DNA from 3 places in the Acidovorax sp. LjRoot117 genome. Region 1 is predicted to be linked to each of the others. Evidence: predicted binding sites of a transcription regulator. Region 1 holds the regulator's gene; each other region holds the start of a gene.
The links. The regulator sigma-54, encoded in region 1, starts transcription at its own class of promoters, with help from an activator protein. The targets are predictions, from matches to a motif close to TGGCANGNAANCTGCTTT.
Positions count from the first base shown of each region.

Region 2: a site for sigma-54 is predicted at 1,290-1,307, ahead of ACSQ3D_RS14565 (TorF family putative porin). Genes of this name have one in related genera too.
Region 3: a site for sigma-54 is predicted at 2,612-2,629, ahead of atzF (allophanate hydrolase). Genes of this name have one in related genera too.

Region 1 covers NZ_CAXUPO020000016.1:18,030-22,082, forward strand. Annotated here, with positions in the region: gene lptA (lipopolysaccharide transport periplasmic protein LptA) at 1-18, shown strand, start outside; gene lptB (LPS export ABC transporter ATP-binding protein) at 15-809, shown strand; gene ACSQ3D_RS25535 (RNA polymerase factor sigma-54) at 909-2,519, shown strand; gene ACSQ3D_RS25540 (glutaredoxin domain-containing protein) at 2,607-3,122, opposite strand; gene ACSQ3D_RS25545 (acyl-CoA thioesterase) at 3,348-3,791, shown strand.
Region 2 covers NZ_CAXUPO020000004.1:293,482-297,534, reverse strand. Annotated here, with positions in the region: gene ACSQ3D_RS14575 (ammonium transporter) at 1-101, opposite strand, end outside; gene glnK (P-II family nitrogen regulator) at 136-474, opposite strand; gene ACSQ3D_RS14565 (TorF family putative porin) at 522-1,253, opposite strand; gene ACSQ3D_RS14560 (YifB family Mg chelatase-like AAA ATPase) at 1,468-3,012, shown strand; gene ACSQ3D_RS14555 (MarR family winged helix-turn-helix transcriptional regulator) at 3,176-3,688, shown strand; gene ACSQ3D_RS14550 (acyl CoA:acetate/3-ketoacid CoA transferase) at 3,864-4,053, opposite strand, start outside.
Region 3 covers NZ_CAXUPO020000002.1:769,563-773,615, reverse strand. Annotated here, with positions in the region: gene ACSQ3D_RS08875 (DUF883 family protein) at 1-6, opposite strand, end outside; gene ACSQ3D_RS08870 (NAD(P)/FAD-dependent oxidoreductase) at 145-1,242, opposite strand; gene ACSQ3D_RS08865 (histone deacetylase family protein) at 1,239-2,285, opposite strand; gene atzF (allophanate hydrolase) at 2,661-4,053, shown strand, end outside.

The DNA.
Region 1 (4,053 bases):
GGCGGCGGCGCCCAGTGAGCGCGCAGCCTGTCTCGTCCGGCGCACCCTCCGCTGCAGACCCACAGGTCGGCAGCCGGCTGGAGGTGCAGCACCTGGCCAAGTCGTACGGCAGCCGCAAGGTCGTCAAGGATGTGTCGCTCACCGTGCAAAAGGGCGAAGTCGTCGGGCTGCTCGGCCCCAACGGAGCGGGCAAGACGACCTCGTTCTACATGATCGTGGGCCTGGTGCGCAGCGATGCGGGCGACATCCGTATCGACGGCCAGTCGGTCGCCCACATGCCCATCCACCGCCGTTCGCGCCTGGGTTTGTCGTACCTGCCGCAGGAGGCGTCCATCTTCCGCAAGCTGTCGGTCGAGGAAAACGTGCGCGCCGTGCTGGAGCTGCAGCGCGGCGAGAACGGCCAGCCGCTGCCGCGCGAGGCCATCGAAGAGCGCCTCACCGCCCTGCTGCAGGAGCTGCGGGTGGACCACCTGCGGGCCTCGCCCGCCATGGCCCTGTCCGGGGGCGAGCGCCGCCGCGTGGAGATCGCCCGCGCCCTGGCCACGCAGCCACGCTTCATCCTGCTGGATGAGCCCTTCGCCGGCATCGACCCCATCGCGGTGATCGAGATCCAGCGCATCATCGGATTCCTCAAGGCGCGGGGCATCGGCGTGCTCATCACCGACCACAACGTGCGCGAGACGCTGGGCATCTGCGACCACGCGTTCATCATCAGCGACGGCCAGGTGCTGGCGCAGGGAACCCCTTCCGAGATCGTCGACAACGCCGAAGTGCGCCGGGTGTACCTGGGCGAACACTTCCGCATGTAGCAGACCGATGGACCTTACGTTCGACCCCCGCCTCTCCTTTGTGCCGCCCCGCGGGGCGGCGTGCGCCGCGCGCCCTGCAGGCCGCAAGGCGGCTGCCCGATGAAGCCCGGCCTGTCACTGCGCGTATCGCAGCACCTGGCGCTCACGCCGCAGCTGCAGCAGTCCATCCGGCTGCTGCAGTTGTCCACGCTGGAGCTGGGCCAGGAGGTCGAGCAGATGCTCGACGAGAACCCGTTTCTCGAGCGCAATGCCGAGGAGGCACCGCGCGAAGAGTTCGGCCTGGAGGCGGCCGACGTTCCTGCCCAGCCCGACGAGTACAGCGCGGACGACACGCTGTATTCCAACGCCCCCGGCGCCACCACCGCCAGCACGTCCAGCGATACCGCGGCCGACGGCCCGCTGGGTGACTCCGAGCCGGGCAGCAGCGCCAGCGACGAGCCCGACTGGAGCGGCGACGGCACCGTCGAGGTCGCACCGAACGACACCGAATGGGGCGGCGATGCGCCCGCCCGCAACCGCAACGATGCCGAAGGCGACGAGGCCGACGCCACCGAGCTGGCCCGCACGCACGAATCGCTCACTGCCTTTTTGCACCGCCAGGCGCTGTCGCTGCGCCTGTCCGAGGTGGACCGCGCGGCGCTGCGGTTCCTGATCGAATCGCTCAACGACGACGGCTACCTCGAAGACCCGCTCGAAGAGCTGGCCATCAGCCTGGCCGGCCCCGACGACCTGGAGCAGATCGAGGAGCTGGTGCACCGCTTCACGGTGGCGCAGCGCCTGTTGCAAAGCCTGGAGCCCGTGGGCGTGGGCGCGCGCGGGCTGGGCGAGTGCCTGACCTTGCAGCTCAAGGCGCTGGCCGCGGACGAAGACAGCGAGATCGACCCCGACACCGTGCAGACCGCGCTGCGCGTGTGCCAGCAGCCGCTGGAGATGCTGGCGCGCCGCGACATCCGCCGCCTGACGCAGCTGTGCGGCGACGGCGAGGAGCGCACCCGCGCCGCCATGGCCCTGATCGCCCGGCTGGAGCCGCGCCCGGGCCGCAAGTTTGTGGACGTGGAGCGCAACATCATCGTGCCCGACGTCATCGTGCGCAAAGCGGGCCGCGCCAACGGGCGCGACGGGCAGCACAATTTCATCGTCGCACTCAACCCCGACGTGATGCCGCGCCTGCGCGTGCACGACATCTACGCCGGCGCACTGCGCGGCCACAAGGGCGGCGAAGGCCACCAGGGCATGCAGCAGCGCCTGCAGGAGGCGCGCTGGTTCATCAAGAACATCCAGCAGCGCTTCGACACCATCCTGCGCGTCTCGCGCGCCATCGTGGAGCGGCAAAAGAACTTCTTCACGCATGGCGAGCTGGCCATGCGCCCGCTGGTGCTGCGCGACATTGCCGACGAGCTGGGCCTGCACGAGTCCACCATCAGCCGCGTGACCACCGCCAAGTACATGGCCACGCCCATCGGCACCTACGAGCTCAAGTACTTCTTCGGCTCGGGCCTGGGCACCGAGACGGGCGGCAATGCGTCGAGCACCGCCGTGCGCGCGCTGATCAAGCAGTTCGTCGCGGCCGAGAGCCCCACCAAGCCGCTGTCGGACAGCCAGATCGCCGAGATGCTCAAGGAGCAGGGCATCGAGTGCGCACGCCGCACGGTGGCCAAGTACCGCGAAGCGCTCAAGATCGCGCCGGCCAATCTGCGCAAGGCGCTGTAGCTCTGTCAGCGCTGCAGGGCCTGCGCCGGAAGATCGCCGCCCACCCACCGGCCCGCCAACTGCGGTGCGGTGGGGTGCGAGGCCAGGCTACTTGCGCTGGGGCGCGAAAACGGCGTCGTAGGACTGCGCGCTGAAGCCCGACAACCGCTGGCCGTTGGTGAGCAGCACCGGCACACCCCGCCCGCCAATCTGTGCAAAGGCCGCCTTGCCCACCGGCGTATCGACGTCCAGCTCGCGGTAGGCAATGCCCTTTTGCGCCAGGTACGCCTTGGCGGCCTTGCAGTAGCCGCACCAGGTGGCCATGTAGAGCACGACGTCGCCACGGGGTGCTGCGGCGGGGGGCTCGGTCTTGGGGCTGCGGTCGGCCGCGCGGGGCTCTGCACCCGGCACCACGCTGACCGGCAGGTTGTCCAGCTTCATCGCCTTGTCCACACCCACGCCCGTGGGGGGCTTGTCGCTGTAGACGACCCGGCCGTCCGGGCCCACCGTTTTGTAGAGCGTCTGGGCGCCCGCCATCGGTGCCAGCACCAGCGCGGCCATTGCCAGCGTGGCGGCTACGGCCTGGCGGAAAAGGCCGGGGGAGGGGCTCCGGTAAAATCTCATGCCTGCGAGCATAAGAGACACCGGGCGTGCTGTCAGCAAGAAGCTGCCCGGATGTGCCGCACCGCCCCATGGCACCACCCGCCGTGGGCCGCAGGGCCTGTCGCTGCAGAAAATCCCCGGCACCCAGCGGCCCTGCGCAGTACCGCATGCACGCCGCCACCGCGGGTGCCCGCCCGTTGTCCTTGTTCCACGCTTCCACCTCCGCTCCACCCCCACCGCCCAGCCATGGCCCGCATCGTCTTCGACCTTCCCGCGCAGTTCGGTTTTTCCACCGAGATGCAGATCTACATCAGCCATGTGAACCAGGGCGGGCACCTGGACAACGCGCAGCTGCTGAGCCTGGTGTCCGAGGCGCGCGTGCGTTTCTTCCAGTCGCTGGGCTACCCGGAGGCCGACGTGGGCGGGCTGTCCATCGTGGTGGGCGACATCGTGGCGCAGTACAAGTCCGAGGGCTTTCATGGCGAGACCATGTGCGTGGAGATGGCGCCGGTGGATTTCAACCGCTATGGCTTCGACCTCGTGTTCCGCATGACCGAGAAGACCTCGGGGCGCGAGGTGGCCCGCGGCAAGATCGGTATCGTCTTCATCGGCAAGCGCGACCGCAAGGCGGCGGCGATGCCGCCTACGATCCGTGAACTGCTACGGAGCAGTGTGTTGCACCAGGGTTAACCTATTGCACGCTGTCTGGGCAATACGCGAGGGCTCGTCGCCCCAGAAAAAACAACCGGGCCTGTTGCGGGCGGAAGCTCTGCAACCTTGCCCGTGGCGACTGACACGCATTTGTTTGGCGGAAAATTTTCCTTGACTGGGCAGATTCGCTCGCCTATTAGCAGGCTTGCCATGCGAAGGGGCGCGCTTTGCAGTGAGAAGCGGACAGGGTATGTGTGTCATCGATCATGCCCTGTAGCCGTCAAACCGGTCATAGTAGCCC
Region 2 (4,053 bases), on a different contig from region 1:
GCCGATGCCGCGGCATCAGCAGCAGGGGCCTGGGCCAGCACGGCAGAGCCGCCGGACAGCAGACTCAACCCCAGTACGAAGGAAGCAAGCAGTTTTTTCATGGCATTTCTCTGGTGTCTGTGGCAACCGGGCCCTTTACAGGGCTTCCTTGCCGGTTTCGCCGGTACGGATGCGCACCACCTGCTCCAGGTGGGTCACGAAAATCTTGCCGTCGCCGATCTTGCCGGTGCGGGCGGCGGTTTCGATGGACTCGATCACGCGGTCCACCAGGTCGTCGGCCACCGCGGCTTCGATCTTGACCTTGGGAAGAAAGTCGACCACGTACTCTGCACCGCGGTACAGCTCGGTGTGGCCCTTCTGGCGGCCAAAGCCCTTGACCTCGGTTACCGTGATGCCTTGCACGCCGATGTCCGAGAGCGCTTCGCGCACCTCGTCGAGCTTGAAGGGCTTGATGATGGCTGTCACCATTTTCATTTTGGGATCCTCCGACAACGGGCGCAGCCTGCGCCCATCGAGACTGCTTACAGGGTTTTGGTGAGCGTGACGATCACGCGCGACTTGTTCACGTGGCCGAAGAAGGCCTTCTTGTTGGCGCCCACCACGGCAGCGCCGAGCGACAGGCCGCTGCCGAAGTCATACGCGCCGCCCACGCTGTAGTCCATGTAGTTGGGCACGCCCGTGTCCTTGATGTCGCTGGCAAAGCGGGTGAAGCCCACCGATGCCTTCAGCGTGATGCTGGGGGCCACTTCCTGGGCGAACGCCAGGTTCAGGTAGCCGGTGTTGGTGCCCTTCAGGCCCGAGCCCGCCTTGGCGCCTGCGAACCCGAAGTAGTCCTTGGAGATGGTGTGCGAGTACTTGGCGGTGAAGGGGCCCATGGTGGCCGCGCCGTACAGCTCGGTGGTGTTGCCGTTGCTGTTGCCGGGGTAGATGTAGGTCAGCGCGCCCACGTCGAAGTCGGCGCCGGCGGCCTTGAACTTGTAGCCGCCGTACAGGTCGGACTCGAGCGAGTTGTTGGCCAGCCAGTCCACGCTGGAGTTCCAGTTGCCCACGTACCAGCCGGTTTCGCCGAAGGTGTAGTCGAAGCCGCCTTGCAGGGCGGGCTTGACGGCCTTGGCCTTGGAGGCGTCCTGGTCCTGGCCACGGAACTTGTAGTTGGTGGTCAGGCTGACGTTGCCGGTGAGCTGGGCGCTGGCCAGCATGGGAAGGGTTGCAACAAGGGCAACGCCCAGGGTCTTGATGATGGCGCGGGTCATGTTTCCTCCGGTTGGACAAAGTAGGGACAGGGGCTCTAAGCACGGACCGTGCCACTGGCACGCCATGCCGCGCCGGGCCGTTGCTTCGCGTTACATGGATCCCCCGGTACAGTGAGGGGTTGTTCGCTCCGCGCCATGCACTTACTTGGTGCAAGGCGCGCACTACGCGCAACTAAAAACCACAAAACGCACCCATCTGGGGAGAATCTGCTTCATGAGTCTTGCTTTGGTGCAAAGCCGCGCCCTTCTGGGGCTGCAAGCGCCTTCGGTGACGGTCGAGGTGCATCTGGCCAACGGCCTGCCCAGCTTCACGCTGGTCGGCCTGGCCGAGGTGGAAGTGAAGGAAGCCCGCGAACGGGTGCGGTCGGCGCTGCAGAACGCGGGGCTCGAATTTCCGCACAACAAACGCATCACGGTGAACTTGGCGCCCGCGGATCTGCCCAAGGATTCCGGGCGGTTCGACCTGCCCATCGCTCTGGGCATCCTCGCGGCCAGCGGGCAGGTCGATGCCAGCAAGCTCAAGGGCTATGAATTCGCCGGCGAACTGTCGCTCTCGGGCGAGCTGCGCGCCGTGCGCGGCGCACTGGCCACCAGCCTGGCGCTGCAGGCCCAGCAGATCGACGTGCAACTGGTGCTGCCGCCCGGCAGTGCCGAAGAAGCCGCCCTGGTGCCCGACGCCCGCGTAGTGCGGGCCCGCCACCTGCTCGACGTGGTGCGTGCCTTCTTGCCGCCCGGCAGCGCGGCAGGGGGCGATGCCGACGTCGACAACGACGGCTGGAGCCGGCTGGAGCCCCAGCCGCTGACCGCCCACACCACGGGCCCCGACATGGCCGACGTGAAGGGCCAGGCCACGGCCAAGCGTGCGATGGAGATCGCCGCGGCCGGCGCGCACAGCCTGCTGATGGCCGGGCCGCCGGGCTCCGGCAAGTCGATGCTCGCACTGCGGTTTGCGGGCCTGCTGCCCGCGATGACGGTGCAGGAGGCGCTGGAGAGCGCGGCCATCGCCAGCCTGGCGGGGCGCTTTCACCCCGAGCGCTGGGGGCAAAGGCCGACCGGCAGCCCGCACCACACGGCCAGTGCGGTGGCGCTGGTGGGAGGGGGGTCACCCCCGAAGCCGGGCGAAATCTCGCTGGCACACCACGGCGTGTTGTTCCTCGATGAACTCCCCGAATTCCCCCGCGCCGCGCTGGAGGCCCTGCGCGAGCCGCTGGAGACCGGCCACATCACGATATCGCGGGCCGCGCAGCGCGCGGACTTTCCGGCGCGGTTCCAGATGATCGCTGCGATGAACCCCTGCCCCTGCGGCTTTTTGGGCTCCACGCAGCGCGCCTGCCGCTGCACGCCGGACCAGATCAGCCGTTACCAGGGCAAGCTCAGCGGGCCGCTGCTGGACCGCATCGACCTGCATGTGGAAGTGCCCGCCCTGCCTGCCGAGCAACTGGTGCAGGCGCCCGCCGGGGAGTCGACCACCGCCATCCGCGAGCGGGTGGAGCGCGCCCGCGCTGTGGCCCTGGCACGCCAGGGCAAGACCAACCAGGCGCTGCAGGGCCAGGAGATCGACACGCACGTGCAGCTGGACGACACGGCCGTGAAATTCCTCAACACCGCCGCCGCCCGCCTGGGCTGGTCGGCGCGCAGCACGCACCGCGCCCTCAAGGTGGCGCGCACCATCGCCGACCTGGCGGGCGCGCCCACCACCGCAGTCAGCCACGTGGCCGAGGCGGTGCAGTACCGGCGCGTGCTGCGCAGCCCGGCGTAGCGCTGTGCGCAGGGGCCCGACACGGCAGCGACGGCATCACCCTGCCAAAACTATAAAATCCATAGCAAACAAGGCTTTCAGAACCTGCGGCTGGGCCTGATCTACATCAACCACTGCGTTTGCTTCGGCCTCTGGCCCGCCTCCCACTCTGCACAATCGCCCCATGCCCAGCGCTCGCCCCTCCAAGAAAACCGCCGCCGCAGCAGCACCCGCCACCCCCTCGGCCGAGCCCTTCACCGAGTCGGTGGACACGGGCTTTCTGCGCACGCTGGTGGGCTACAACGCGCGCCGTGCGTCGCTGGCCGTGATCGAGGTCTTCATGGAGCGCATGGCGGTGTACCGCCTGAAGGTGGTGGATTTCTCGGTGCTGTCGCTGGTGGCGCACAACCCGGGCATCACGTCGCGCCAGCTGTGCGCCACGCTCAACGTGCTGCCGCCTAACCTGGTGGGGCTGATCGCCGCGCTGGAGCGGCGCGGGCTGATCGAGCGCCGCCCGCACCCGAGCGACGGGCGCGCGATGGGGGTGCACCTCACGCCCGCAGGGGCCGAGCTGACCGCCCAGGCCGAGCAGACCGCCGCGCAGCTGGAGGTGGACGCCACCTCCAGACTGACCACCGCCGAGCGCACCACGCTGATCCGGCTGCTGCAAAAGGTCTACACGCAAAGCGCTTCGTAGCGCGCAGGTTGGGAACACGGCCACAGGGGCACAGGGCCCCACCGCCACACCGCAGCGGCAGCCCGGCACGGCAAAAAGCCAGCGCACCTTCGCTGGGCCGCTGGCTTTTTGCTTTGTGGGTGTTGGCGCCGGGTCCGGCCCATGCCGTCGGACGGCGCCTGGGCGTGAACGCCCCTCAGCCCTGCGCAGCCTTCGCCGCCATGGCCTGCGCCAGGCCGCCCCACTGCGCGCGGAACAGGCCCGGGTCCATGGTCTTCACGTTGCGCATGATGGGCTTGAAGCCCATGTGCGCCAGCACGTCGCGTTCGAGGTCGATGCCGGGCGCGATCTCGGTCAGCTCCAACCCCTCTGTGGTCAGGTGGAAC
Region 3 (4,053 bases), on a different contig from region 1:
AGTCATACAAGCCTTTCTTGAGAGCAACAAAAAATGTTGGACCTCGACACAGGAGGTCTTGGGTTTCATCTTAGCCACGTGCCCGAAGCCCCTTCGTAGGACGGGGACCCAAGAGGTTACGGTGTGCAAGCAGCTTGCGCCAGATCAAGCCAGCGCCGCCACATGCTCCCCAATCGCGAGGGCACTTGTCAACCCGGGCGATTCGATGCCGAACAGGTTGACCAGCCCTGCGATCCCGTGCACCGATGGCCCCTGGATCACGAAATCCGCCGCCGCGGCGTCGGGACCGTGGATCTTGGGGCGCATGCCCGCATAGCCGGGCACGAGCGCGCCATCGCGCAAACCGGGCCAGTAACGTCGGACCTCGGCATAGAACGCATCGCCACGGGATGGGTCCACCGCCAGATCGTCGGGTGAGTCGACCCACTGCACGTCCGGCCCGAACTTCGCCTGCCCGCCCAGGTCCAGCGTCAGGTGCACACCGAGGCCTGCGGCCTCCGGCACGGGGTAGATCAGCCGGCTGAAGGGCGCCTTGCCAGACAGGGTGAAGTAGTTGCCCTTGGCGTAGTGGGCGACAGGCACATGCGCGGCGCCGAGCCCCGCAAAGCGTGCGGCCAGCCCGGGGGCATGCAGGCCGGCGGCATTGACCACGGAACGCGCCACCAGGCGTGTACCGTCAACCGCTACCAATTCAATAGCATTTGGCGCGCATTCAGCGTGCGCCAGGGGCGAATTCAATACCACCATCCCACCCGCGTGCTCCAGGTCTCCCTGCAGCGCGAGCATCAGCGCATGGCTGTCGACGATGCCGGTGCTCGGCGAATGCAGAGCGGCCACGCACTGCAGCGCAGGCTCCAGCGCCTGCGCGGCCTCGGCATCGAGCCATTGCAGATCGCCAACGCCGTTGGCACGCGCGCGCGCTTCGATGCCCTGCAGCGCCGGGATCTGTTCCGGGGACGTGGCCACGATCAGCTTGCCGCAGCGCCGGTGCGGCACGCCGCGCTCGGCGCAGTAAGCGTAGAGCAGCTCGCGGCCTTGCACGCACAGCCGCGCCTTGAGCGAGCCCGTGGCGTAGTACAGCCCGGCATGGATGACCTCGCTGTTGCGCGAGCTGGTGCCGGTGCCGATGGCATCGGCCGCCTCCAGCACCATGACCTCGCGCCCCTGCAGCGCCAGCGCACGGGCCACGGCCAGGCCGACCACGCCAGCACCGACCACCACGCAGTCGACAGCTTCGCTCATCGCGGGGCCGCCTGCTCGAAACCATCGAGCACGTTCACGGCGTTGTGGCCCAGTTCGGCAGCCGCGTAGCCGCCTTCGAGCACGAACACCGTGGGCAGCCCCAGGGCGGCCAGCCGCTCGCCCAGGCGGGTGAAGTCCGAGGTCTTGAGCGCGAATTTCGAGATGGGGTCGTCCTCGAAGGCGTCGAGCCCCAGCGATACCACCAGCGTGTCCGCCTGGTACTGCGCAATGCGCACGCAGGCCTGCTCCAGCGCGGCGAACCATTGCGTGGCGGTGGTGCCCGCGGGCAGCGGCAGGTTGAGGTTGAAACCTGCGCCCTCGCCTTCGCCGGTTTCGTCGGCATGGCCCAGGTAGAACGGGTATTCGGTGCGTGGATCGCCATGCAGGCTGATGAACAGCACGTCGGCACGGTCGTAGAAGATGCTCTGCGTGCCGTTGCCGTGGTGATAGTCCACGTCCAGCAGGGCTACGCGCCCGGACCCGTGGTTGCGCAGCCACTGCGCCGCCACGGCAGCGTTGTTGACAAAGCAGTAGCCGCCCATGAAGTCGGGCCCTGCATGGTGGCCCGGCGGGCGTGTACAGCAGAACGCGGCACGCGCGCCCTGGGCCACGCGGGCCGCTGCGCTGGCAGCGGCATCGGCCCCTGCCTTCACGGCCTCCCAGGTGCCCGCGGCCATGGGCGTGCCGTTGTCCATGGAGTACAGACCCAGTTTCGCCACGAAGTTGTCCGGCTCCACGTCGCTGCGCAGGCTGCGCACCGGCCACACCGACGGGAATGGCTGGACCGAAGCGTTGGCCGCGTCCAGTGCCAGCCACTGTTGCCATGCGCTCTGCAAAAAAGCCAGGTAGCGCGGCGCATGGATCTGGGCCAGCACCGGCGTGCTGTCCACATCAGGCGCCAACAGCCCATGGCCGCGCTCCAGCAGGGCGTCCTCCACATATTGGGCACGGACCGGTTTCTCGAAGCACGGCACGCGCTCTCCCCGGTAGAACTCATGGACCGGCGCATGCCGGTGGTGCAAGGGGTTGTGGAAAGAAATCATGCGGATACAGAAAGGAAATGGTTTTGCCCGCGTCCGTCGATGCATCCCACGGAGGCAGGCAGGGCTCACCACTTTAGCGCGTCCCAAACCGCTCGAAACGCTGCCCATGCACCACACCGCAGCGAAAACTGGCACCAGGCAAGGCTGGCAGGGCTGGCAGCACAGGCAGGCACCCAGCCGCACGTGCCGCGCTTCATGTGCCGGTACCAGACATCGTCCGGGCCCCAAAGCCACGAGCTTCCCTCTAAGCGCAATGCAGTTCTTGCGGGACTGCCTGCCTCTGGGAGCACATCGATCTTGTCGATCCGCTGCGAACTCAGCGGGCCTGGCACAGCGCTTGCATCTCTTCTTGTATCCAAGATTGAATTCTTCAAAATGGTGCAAGCAACAAACTCCCTGGTGGCCGAATTTCCTCCTGTGCCTGACGGTTCACCGCGCCTCCCATTGGCCGAGCAGGCCTGGTTGGTGCGCTGCGAGCCCGCTGTCGCCGGCAGGGCTGGCGGCCCGCTCAGCGGCCTCCGCTTTGCGGTCAAGGACAACATCGACGTGGCCGGCTACCCCACATCCGCCGCCTGCCCTGGCTTTGCCTACACGGCGACGGCCCATGCAGCGGTAGTGCAGCGCCTGCTCGACGCCGGGGCAACGCTGGTGGGCAAGACCAACCTGGACCAGTTCGCCTGCGGGCTCAACGGCACGCGCTCGCCGCATGGCGCGGTACCCAACGCGCTCAACCCCGCCTACGTGTCCGGTGGCTCCAGTTCAGGCTCTGCCTATGTAGTGGCTACCGACCAGGTGGACTTCGCGCTGGGGACCGACACGGCCGGCTCGGGCCGCGTGCCCGCAGGGCTGAACAACATCGTGGGCATCAAGCCAACCAAGGGTCTCGTCAGTACACGGGGCGTGGTGCCGGCCGCGCAGAGCGCCGACTGTGTCTCGATCTTCGCGCGCACGGTGGACGTGGCGGCCCGCGTGCTCCAGGTCGCACAGGGCTATGACGGGCAAGACCCCTATGGGCGGCAGCTCACCCTGGCCACCAAGCCATTGCCCGCCAGCTTCCGTTTCGGCGTGCCCGATGTGCTCGAGTTCTTCGGCGATGCAGCGGCCGAGGCGGCATTCGCCGAGGCCGTGGCACGCCTTCAGGCGCTGGGCGGCACGCCGGTGCCCATACCCTACGCGCCGCTGGCCCAGGCCGCGGCCCTGCTTTACGAAAGCGCCCTGGTGGCAGAGCGCTATGCCGCCGTGCGCAGCTTCTTCGACCAACACGAGGACCAGGTGGTGGAGCCGGTGCGCAGCATCCTGGCCAGCGGGCGCAGCTACAGCGCGGCCGACCTGTGTGACGCCCAGACCCGGCTGCGCGCCCTGGGCCAGCAGGTGGCACCGATGTGGCAGGGCCCCGAGGCCATCGACGTGCTGCTGGTGCCCACGGCCCCCACGCACTACACGATCGCAGCCATGCAGGCCGACCCGGTGGTGCTCAACCGCAACCTGGGCGCCTACACCAACTTCGTCAACCTGCTGGACTATGCCGCCATTGCGGTGCCCAGCAGCCTGCGCGCCGACGGCCTGCCCTTCGGCATCACGCTGATAGGCCCCTGCGGCAGCGACCTGCAGTTGGCGGAGCTGGGCCAGCGCTACCACCACGCCACCGGCCTGCCCCAGGCCGCCGGCAGCACGCCCTTGCCCGTGCCCCAGCCCATCGCCGGGCTGCAGGCGCCCGCCACAGTACGGGTCGCCGTGGTCGGTGCCCACCTGAGCGGCATGCCGCTGA